Regions from separate parts of the Streptomyces sp. NPDC005775 genome, predicted to be linked through region 1. Evidence: riboswitches for the same ligand, from Rfam matches in the RefSeq annotation. Region 1 holds a riboswitch; each other region holds the start of a gene.
The links. Region 1 has a riboswitch for S-adenosylmethionine ahead of thrC (threonine synthase). Riboswitches for the same ligand answer to the same signal wherever they lie in the genome.
Positions count from the first base shown of each region.

Region 2: it holds a riboswitch for S-adenosylmethionine, as region 1 does, so the genes downstream of both, ACFYPA_RS24535 (aminotransferase class V-fold PLP-dependent enzyme) here and thrC (threonine synthase) in region 1, are expected to answer to the same signal.
Region 3: it holds a riboswitch for S-adenosylmethionine, as region 1 does, so the genes downstream of both, ACFYPA_RS03585 (hypothetical protein) here and thrC (threonine synthase) in region 1, are expected to answer to the same signal.

Region 1 covers NZ_JBIAIU010000006.1:52,235-55,403, forward strand. Annotated here, with positions in the region: gene ACFYPA_RS15795 (trehalose-6-phosphate synthase) at 1-639, opposite strand, end outside; gene ACFYPA_RS15800 (glucosyl-3-phosphoglycerate synthase) at 693-1,640, opposite strand; SAM riboswitch class I at 1,794-1,920, shown strand; gene thrC (threonine synthase) at 1,938-3,169, shown strand, end outside.
Region 2 covers NZ_JBIAIU010000011.1:39,617-42,785, reverse strand. Annotated here, with positions in the region: gene ACFYPA_RS24535 (aminotransferase class V-fold PLP-dependent enzyme) at 1-1,369, opposite strand, end outside; SAM riboswitch class IV at 1,544-1,661, opposite strand; gene trpD (anthranilate phosphoribosyltransferase) at 1,751-2,815, opposite strand; gene ACFYPA_RS24525 (cytochrome bc complex cytochrome b subunit) at 2,939-3,169, opposite strand, start outside.
Region 3 covers NZ_JBIAIU010000001.1:807,371-810,539, reverse strand. Annotated here, with positions in the region: gene ACFYPA_RS03590 (phosphocholine-specific phospholipase C) at 1-1,744, shown strand, start outside; SAM riboswitch class IV at 1,868-1,977, shown strand; gene ACFYPA_RS03585 (hypothetical protein) at 2,025-2,450, shown strand; gene ACFYPA_RS03580 (cytochrome P450) at 2,655-3,169, shown strand, end outside.

The sequences.
Region 1 (3,169 bases):
CGCGTCGGCCCAGCGGCGGGTCAGGAACGCCGCCCGGTCGGCGCCGAGGATGCCGCGCAGCAGCTGCTCGGCGATGTCGTCGGGCAGCAGCCGGAAGTAGTCGACGGGCGCCCACGGGGTGTGCGAGAAGTGGCCGATCCGGAGGTCGGGGCGCAGCTCGCGGAGCATGCCGGGCACCAGCGCCAGGTGGTAGTCCTGCACGAGGACCGCCGCACCCTCGCCCGCCTCCTCGGCGAGCGCCTCGGCGAAGGCCCGGTTGTACGTCTCGAAGGCGGCCCACTGGCGGCGGAACTCCGCGTCGAAGACCGGCTCGACGGGGGTCTGGTAGAGCAGGTGGTGGACGAACCAGAGCACCGAGTTGGCGATGCCGTTGTACGCGTCGGCGTGCACTTTCGCGTCGATGTCGAGCATCCGGACGCCCGGCTCGCCGATCCCGCGCCGCACCGCCTCCCGGTCACCGTCCCCGAGGGCGGCGCAGACCCACATCTTGTCGTCGACGGCGCTCAGGCCGGAGACGAGCCCGCCCCCGCCGCGTCTGGAGTCGAGGCCGCCGTCCTCGCGCAGCGCGTACGAGACCGGGCCTCGGTTGGACGCGACGAGTACCTGGGCAGCGGGCTGAGGTGCGTGCTCGGAGACCATGGGCGGAATCTAGCCCGATCACGAACCGCCCAAACGTGCGAAGTCATGCCGTCTCACGCCGCGCGGCGTGCGACGTATTCCTCGATCTCGCGCATCGGCGGCCGCTCCTCGGTGTCCACCGGGTACGTGTGCGGGACGAAACCGTGCTCGCCACGCTCGAACTGGGTCAGCGACGGCCGGACCAGGTGACCGCGGGACAGGCGGAGTTGAGCGGTCCGGTAGATGGCGGCCGCCATCCGGCCGAGCGCCTGGCCGTCCTGGTGGCGGTGCTTCCTGACGCCGACGTCGACCTGCGCGAGCGCGTCCAGGCCGACCGTGTGCAGGGAGTCGACGAGCAGGCCCAGCTCCACTCCGTAACCGACCGGGAACGGCAGCCGCTCCAGCAGCGAGCGCCGCACCGCGTACTCGCCGCCCAGCGGCTGGACGAAACCGGCCAGCTGCGGCCAGTGCAGATTGAGGAGCGGGCGTGCCACCATTTCGGTGACCCGGCCGCCCTGACCCGTGGTGTCGCCGAACGGGCGGTCGTACATCGCCTTGACGAACTGCACCGAGGGGTCGGTCAGCAGCGGGCCGACGATGCCGGAGACGAAGTCCGCCGAGAAGTCCTTCAGGTCCGCGTCGATGAAACAGACGATGTCACCGCTGGTCACCAGGAGTGACCGCCAGAGCACCTCGCCCTTGCCGGGGACGGCCGGGATGCGGGGGAGGATCGCGTCCCGGTGGACCACCCGGGCGCCCGCCCGGCGGGCGACGTCGGCGGTGGCGTCCGTGGAGCCGGAATCGATCACCACGAGCTCGTCGACCAGCCGGACCTTCTCCATGAGCTCGCGCCGGATCGTCGTGACGATGTCCCCGACCGTCTCCGCCTCGTTCAGCGCGGGCAGCACCACGCTCACGCCCGTCCCGTGCGCGTCCTTCCTGGCATCCAGCAGACGGTCCAGCGGGCGGTCGGCGGCTGACCAGGAACGCCTGGTCAGCCAGCGTTCGACCTCTTCCAGCACGGTCGATACTCCCTGTATGTGATCCATCTCGCGGTACGGACGACTATCTCAACCGTCCAGTGCTTCGGTTACAGTCTTGAACAACGCAGATGGCCGTCGCATGCCGGGGTCCGTCCGCCGATAAACGCCTGGATCCATGGTCCAGTGCCACAGCGCTCATCCAGAGGGACAGAGGGAACGGCCCGTTGAAGTCCCGGCAACCCTCCCGCCGACCGCGAGGTCAGGTGGGGAAGGTGCCAATTCCGTCTCGTGACGAAATGCGTCGCGAGGAAGATGAGGAGAAAGGGCCTCGCCATCATGGCTGTTGAGACTGTTGCAGCACACACCGAAGCTTCTGTGGACCTCGGTCCCGCCGCGGCGCTTTCCTGCCGCGAATGCGGAGAGCGATTCGCACTCGGCCCCCTTTTCGCCTGCGCGTCCTGTTTCGGGCCGCTCGAAGTGGCGTACGACCTGCCGAGCGGCTCCCCGGACGAGCTGAAGAAGCGCATCGAGGCCGGACCGAACAACATCTGGCGCTACGCGCCGCTGCTGCCGGTCCCCTCCGACGTCGCGGACAAGCCCAACATCAATCCCGGCTTCACCAAGCTGGTCAAGGCCGACAACCTCGCCCGCGAGCTGGGCGTCACCGGCGGCCTGTACGTCAAGGACGACTCCGGCAACCCGACGCACTCCTTCAAGGACCGCGTCGTCGCGATCGCCGTCGAGGCCGCCCGCGCCTTCGGATTCACCACCCTGTCGTGCTCCTCCACCGGCAACCTCGCCGGCGCGGTGGGTGCCGCCGCCGCCCGGGCCGGCCTGCGCAGTTGCGTGTTCATCCCGCACGACCTGGAGCAGGGCAAGGTCGTCATGGCCGCGGTGTACGGCGGTGAGCTGGTCGGCATCGAGGGCAACTACGACGACGTCAACCGCTTCTGCTCCGAGCTCATCGGCGACCCGCTCGGCGAGGGCTGGGGCTTCGTCAACGTCAACCTGCGCCCGTACTACGGCGAGGGGTCCAAGACCCTCGCGTACGAGATCTGCGAGCAGCTCGGCTGGCAGCTGCCCGACCAGATCGTCATCCCCATCGCGTCCGGTTCGCAGCTCACGAAGATCGACAAGGGCCTCCAGGAGCTGATCAAGCTCGGCCTGGTCGAGGACAAGCCGTACAAGATCTTCGGCGCCCAGGCCGAGGGCTGCTCGCCGGTCTCCGCCGCCTTCAAGGCCGGCCACGACGTGGTCCGCCCGCAGAAGCCGAACACCATCGCCAAGTCCCTGGCGATCGGCAACCCGGCCGACGGCCCGTACGTCCTGGACATCGCCCGCCGCACCGGTGGTGCCGTCGAGGACGTCAACGACGAGCAGGTCGTCGACGCGATCAAGCTGCTGGCCCGCACCGAGGGCATCTTCGCCGAGACGGCGGGCGGGGTGACGGTCGGCGTGACGAAGAAGCTGATCGACGCCGGTCTGCTGGACCCGGCGCTCACGACCGTCGTCCTGAACACCGGTGACGGCCTCAAGACGCTGGACGCGGTGGCCGCCACCTCGCAGGC
Region 2 (3,169 bases), on a different contig from region 1:
TGGCCGTACCCCGGTCGGGGACGCAACGGCCGCCCTCGGTGCGGTACTTCCACTGGGCGCCCTCGCTGACGAGCTCCTTGACCGCGCGCAGGAAGCGCTCGATGTGCTCGTCCGGCGTACCGGCGCCGAAGCTGACCCGGATCGCGTTGAGGGACTTCTGGCCCGGCTCGGCCTCCGGCGCGCCGCACTCGCCGACGTCCTGAGGGTCGCTGCCGAGCAGGGTGCGCACGAGGGGGTGGGCGCAGAACAGTCCGTCGCGGACCCCGATGCCGTACTCGGCCGAGAGCGCGGCGGCGAAGTGCGAGCTGTTCCAGCCCTCCACCACGAAGGAGATGACGCCGACCCGCGGGGCGTCGTCGCCGAACAGCGAGAGCACCTTGACCGCGGGGACCTCGGCGAGTCCTGCGCGGACGTCGGCGACGAGCCGCTGCTCCCGGGCGACCAGGCTGTCGAACCCGGCCTCGGTGAGCGCCTTGCAGGCGGAGGCGATGGAGTAGACGCCGATGACGTTGGGCGAGCCGGCCTCGTGGCGGGCGGCGGTGGTGTGCCATTCGACGTCCACCCCGCCGTCGGCGCGCCGGGCGACCTGGCGGGAGGCGCCGCCGCCGGCCAGGTAGGGCTCGGCCGCGGTCAGCCAGTCGGAGCGGCCGGCGAGGACGCCGGAGCCGAAGGGCGCGTACAGCTTGTGACCGGAGAAGGCGACCCAGTCGACGTCCAGCTCGGCGATGTCGACGGGGTGGTGCGGGGCGAGCTGGGCGGCGTCCAGCACGATCCGGGCGCCGTGGGCGTGCGCGGCGGCCGCGAGCTCCTTGACGGGCCACAGCTCGCCGGTGACGTTGGACGCGCCGGTGACGCAGACCAGGGCGGGGCCGTAGGGGTCACGGCCGGCGAGCGCCCGCTCCAGGGTCTCGACGGCCTGGGCGGGGGTGCGCGGGGCGTTCAGGTACGTCACCCGGGCGTCGCGCCAGGGCAGCAGCGAGGCGTGGTGCTCGGTCTCGAAGACGAACACCTGGCAGTCGGCGGGCAGAGCGGCGGCGAGCAGGTTGAGCGAGTCGGTCGTGGACCGGGTGAAGACCACCTGGTCGTCGGCGCGGCAGCCGAGGAACTCCGCCACGGTCTCGCGGCTGCTCTCGAAGAGGTCCGTGGAGAGCTGCGAGAGGTAGCCGGCACCGCGGTGGACGCTGCCGTAGTACGGCGCGTACGCGGCCACGTCGTCCCACACCCGCTGCAGGGCCGGGGCGCTGGCGGCGTAGTCCAGCGCGGCGTAGGTGACCTCACCGCCGGTGACCAGCGGAACCGTTACATCCTTGCCCAGAACCGGCAGCGGGGTACAAATCGACTGGTCGGTGGCAGCAGTGAGGACAGACATGACGAACTCCCGTAACAGGCAGGCGAATCCCGCGTGCCCGCGGATACGCGACAGCACGGAGGGAAGAAAGAAGGGTGTGCGGAGAAGGGCCGAAAAGCCCTAGCGCATTCGCGTGCTCACAAGAGGCTCCCTGAGGACCAGGACCCCACGGGTGGACATCTCACGATGTCGAGGGGTCCGCGCTTGCCGCAGACCTCGCTGCCTGCGGCCTGGTCTTCACCCGGGGCACCCCGCCACGGACGGAGGGTTGCCGGACAGCGGGCCGGGGCCGTAGTCGCTGTCACTCATGACCTGCGCAGCATCTTGCCACACCTGCGAAAAGGCGCAAGGCGCGGTCCATGATCTGGACCGCGCCCTGCCTCGTCTTCCGTGCGCCCCGCCTCAGGCGTTGCTGGCCACGACCCATCTCTCCAGCGTCCGGCCCGCCGCGCCCGAGTCGATGGACTCGGCGGCCTTCGCGATCCCCGCGGTGAGCTGCTCGGCGAGCGTGCCCTGCCCCGGGTCGAGCGCGACGAGCGCCGCCGCCGAGTTGAGCAGGACGGCGTCCCGTACGGGCCCCGTCTCCCCCGCGAGCAGCCGGCGGGCCACATCGGCGTTGTACGAGGCGTCGGCGCCGCGCAGCGCGTCCACCGGCACCAGGTCCAGGCCGACGTCGCGCGGGTCGAAGGCCTCCTCGCGCACCGCGCCGTCCTTGGCGATCCAGACCCGGGAGGTCGCGGTGGTGGTCAGCTCGTCCAGACCGTCGTCGCCCCGGAAGACCAGGGCCGAGTTGCCACGCTCGGCGAGGACGCCCGCGACGATGGGCGCCATCCGCAGGTCGGCGACGCCGATCGCCTGCGCGCGCACCTTGGCCGGATTGGTGAGCGGCCCGAGGATGTTGAAGGTGGTCGGCGCGCCGAGCTCCGCCCGGGCCTTCGCCGCGTACCTCAGGGCGGGGTGGAACTTCACGGCGAAGCAGAACGTGATGCCCGCTTCCTCGGCGACCTCGACGACGCGCTGCGGGGGCAGTTCCAGATTGACGCCGAGCTTCCCCAGGACGTCGGAGGAACCACTGGCCGACGACGAGGCGCGGTTGCCGTGCTTGACGACCTTGGCGCCCGTCCCGGCCACGACGATCGCCGACATGGTGGAGATGTTGACCGTCTTGGCCATGTCTCCGCCGGTGCCCACGATGTCGACCGTACGGCCGGGCACATGGATGGTCGTGGCGTGCTCGTACATCGCGCGGACCAGACCGGAGACCTCCGTGACCGTCTCGCCCTTGGCGCGCAGCGCCACGGCGAAGCCGGCGATCTGCACGTCGGTCGCCTCGCCGCTCATGATGCGGTCCATCGCCCAGGCGGTGTCGTCCTCCGTCAGGTCCTGGCCGCGCAGCAGGGGGGTCAGCACGCCGGGCCAGGTACGAGCCGCCACGCTGTCGCCGCCTGCCGGGGTCACAACGTTCATGGTCCGCTCCTGGGGTCCACAGCCGATAAAGGGGATGGGACCACCCTATCGAGCCCCGGGGACAGCGAAGAGCCCCGTCCATCGGATGGACGGGGCTCCTGCTGTGGCGATCAGTTCAGGTGATCAGTGGTGGCCGTGGCCGCTGGTGATCTCCTTGTACTCCTCGGCGGTGGGCTTGGGGATCTGCGTGTGCTCGCCGTAGAAGCCCTTGCTGAGCTTGGCCCGCAGCTTCTGCACCGGGGAGATCTTGCGCTTGACGCCGTTCTCGTCGACCTCGGGGCCGAGTTCGACCGGCTTGTACTGCTCGTGCGCGGTGAGCGTGTGCAGCTGCGCGGGTGCGAGCGGCTCGTGCAC
Region 3 (3,169 bases), on a different contig from region 1:
GTTCCTCCAGGACCTCAACCACGACTGGGCCGGCGGACACCGGGCGTTCAACAAGGGTGCGTACGACCAGTGGGTTCCGGCCAAGACCGCGACGACGATGGCCCACCTCACCCGCGAGGACATTCCGTTCCACTACGCCCTCGCCGACGCGTTCACCGTCTGCGACGCGTACCACTGCTCGTTCATCGGGAACACCGACCCGAACCGCTACTACCTCTGGAGCGGGTACACGGGGAACGACGGTTCCGGTGGCGGCCCCGTCCTCGGCAACGACGAGGCGGGATACGGCTGGACCACCTACCCCGAGCGCCTGGAGCAGGCGGGGGTTTCCTGGAAGGTCTACCAGGACATCGGCGACGGGCTCGACGCCGCCGGGTCCTGGGGGTGGATCAGCGACGCCTACCGGGGTACGTACGGGGACAACTCGCTCCTCTACTTCGATAGTTACCGTAACGCCGTGCCCGGCGACCCGCTCCACGACAAGGCCCGCACCGGGACCGACATCAAGAACGGCGGAGGGCTCCTCGACGACCTGAAGGCCGATGTCCGGGCCGGGACGCTGCCGAAGGTCTCGTGGATCGTCTCCCCGGAGGCGTACAGCGAACACCCCAACTGGCCCGCCAACTACGGCGCCTGGTACATCTCGCAGGTCCTGGACGCGCTGACGGCCGATCCCGAGGTCTGGGGCCGGACCGCCCTCTTCATCACCTACGACGAGAACGACGGCTTCTTCGACCATGTCGTGCCGCCCTTCGTCCCGTCGGGGCCCGCGCAGGGGCTGTCCACCGTCGACACCTCCGCCGACTACTTCCCCGGCGACATCCGGTACACCGCCGGACCGTACGGGCTCGGCCAGCGCGTGCCCATGCTGGTCGTCTCACCGTGGAGCACCGGTGGGTTCGCGTGCTCCGAGGTCTTCGACCACACCTCCGTCATCCGCTTCATGGAACAGCGCTTCGGCGTGCACGAGCCCAACATCTCGCCCTGGCGGCGCGCCGTCTGCGGTGATCTCACCTCCGCCTTCGACTTCAGTCGTACGGACGCCTCGGACCTCTCGTTGCCGTCGACCGACGCCTACGAGCCTCCGGACCGCCTCCGGCACCCCGACTACGTCCCCGCACCGCCCGCCACCGGCAGCGTGCCCAAGCAGGAGAAGGGGGCACGGCCCACCCGGCCGCTGCGCTACGCACCCTTCGTCGACGGGGCCGCCGATACGGCCACCGGCACGTACCGCCTCACCCTCAGTGGCGGCGCCGCCGCAGGGGCGCAGTTCCTGGTGAGCTCCGCGAACCGCACGGACGGGCCCTGGACCTACACCACCGAGGCCGGCAAGTCCCTCGCGGACAGCTGGAACACCGCCTATTCCAAGGGAGTGACCGACCTCACCGTCCATGGTCCCAACGGCTTCCTGCGCACCTTCCGGGCCGGCGGCAAGGTGGCGGGGCCGGAGGTGACGGCGCGTCATGTCGCGGCGGGTGGTGGACTGGAGCTCACCTTCGTCAACGGTGGGTCCTCGACCGTGCGTCTGACCGTGCGCAGCGCGGCCGGGTACGGGGGAGGGGTGCGGGCCTTCGCGGTCAGCGCCGGCGCGACCGTGAAACACGTGCTCGACCTGCGGGGGAGCAAGAGCTGGTACGACGTCACCGTCGTCTCCGACGTGGACGCCACGTTCCTGCGGCGCTTCGCCGGACACGTCGAGACCGGCCGGGCCGGTTCGAGCGACCCGGGTCTCGTCACCGGCTGAGGGCCCCGGGTCAGGGGCCTCGTCCCGGCGGGCGGTCCGGGGCGGGTGGTGCCCGGGGCCGGGGCCGCGCACTCCTGACCACCCGTCGGTTCGTGCCGTTCGTGTGCGTTAGAGTCGTGTACGGGTCATGAGTTCCAGTGCGCAGCCCCGGCTTGCTGGACGGCACCCCGCTCCGCTGCGGGTGCTCCGGGTGACGACCTGCCCCGTGCGAAGGGCACGGGGAACAGCGGACCGCGGTGCAGGAGATCCGGGGTCCTCACCTCGGAAGGCGAACCTCACCATGCTGCGTCATCTCGCCCAGAACGACTCCGTGCGGAGTGACGGCTGCTCCCGCTATGCCGCGGGTCACCGCGTGCACTGGATCCACGCGAAGAAGTGCCGCCAGGAGCCGGGGCGGGCCGTCGAGATCCTGGTCACCTCGGGGGATGTCCGTGATGACGGGTGGGTCGAACTGCGGGCCGCCTTCGACCATGCCGACAACCTCCCCGCGGTGTGGACGCATGCCCCCGGCGCGCTGCGGGAGACCCTTGCGAGTCACCTCGGGCGGGTGTACTGGCTGGAGCGTTGGCATGCGCTGAAGCTGGTGCACGGCGGCGGAGTCAACGGCGGCGCTGCCGGGCTCGTCAACGTCGGGTTGGAGGCCGGGGAGCTGTGCGAGACCGCGGTTCGGGACGACCGTGCCGGGGGCCGTGGCTCCCTGGCGTAGCCCGTCCCGTCGCGTCCGCACCGTGAGCTCGTTCGGTACATCGCGATGCTCGGCAATTGTGCTGAGATGTCGTCCCGCTGTTCCGTTCAGGGTGTGGGATTGATCGTCGCTGACCGTTCCGACGGCACACAAACTCCTTATAGTGAACGTGCGTTGATCGCCTGATCTTGACGCGTGCAGCTGTCGCCACAGGAGTCAGGACCCATGACGCGCCCTTCTTCCGCAGAGCCCGCGCCACCCTCTCCCTCTCCGCCTCCCGGTTGCCCGGCGCACGCCGGTGCCGTGCCACTCGGCGGGCCCGGGTTCCAGACGGAACCGCAAGCCGTCTACCGCGCCATGCGGCGTGATCACGGGCCCGTCGTCCCCGTGGAGCTGCCGGGCGGCTTCCCCGCCTGGCTGGTCATCGGGTACCGGGAACTGCATCAAGTCACCAGCGACGCGGAGCTGTTCCCGCGCGATGTCGGGCTCTGGAACCAGTGGCCCCACATCCCCGACGACTGGCCCCTGCTGCCGATGGTGGGGCGGCCCCTGCCGTCCATCTACTTCAGCGCGGGGGAGGAGCACCGGCGGCACGCGCGCATGGTCGGGCCGGCCCTCGAAGGCACCGACCCCTTCGAAATCCGCAACCACTGCGAACAGTTGGCGGACGGGCTCATCGACGCCGTGTGCAGCCGCGGCACGGCCGATCTCGTCGCCGACTTCTGTGAGCCCCTGCCCGT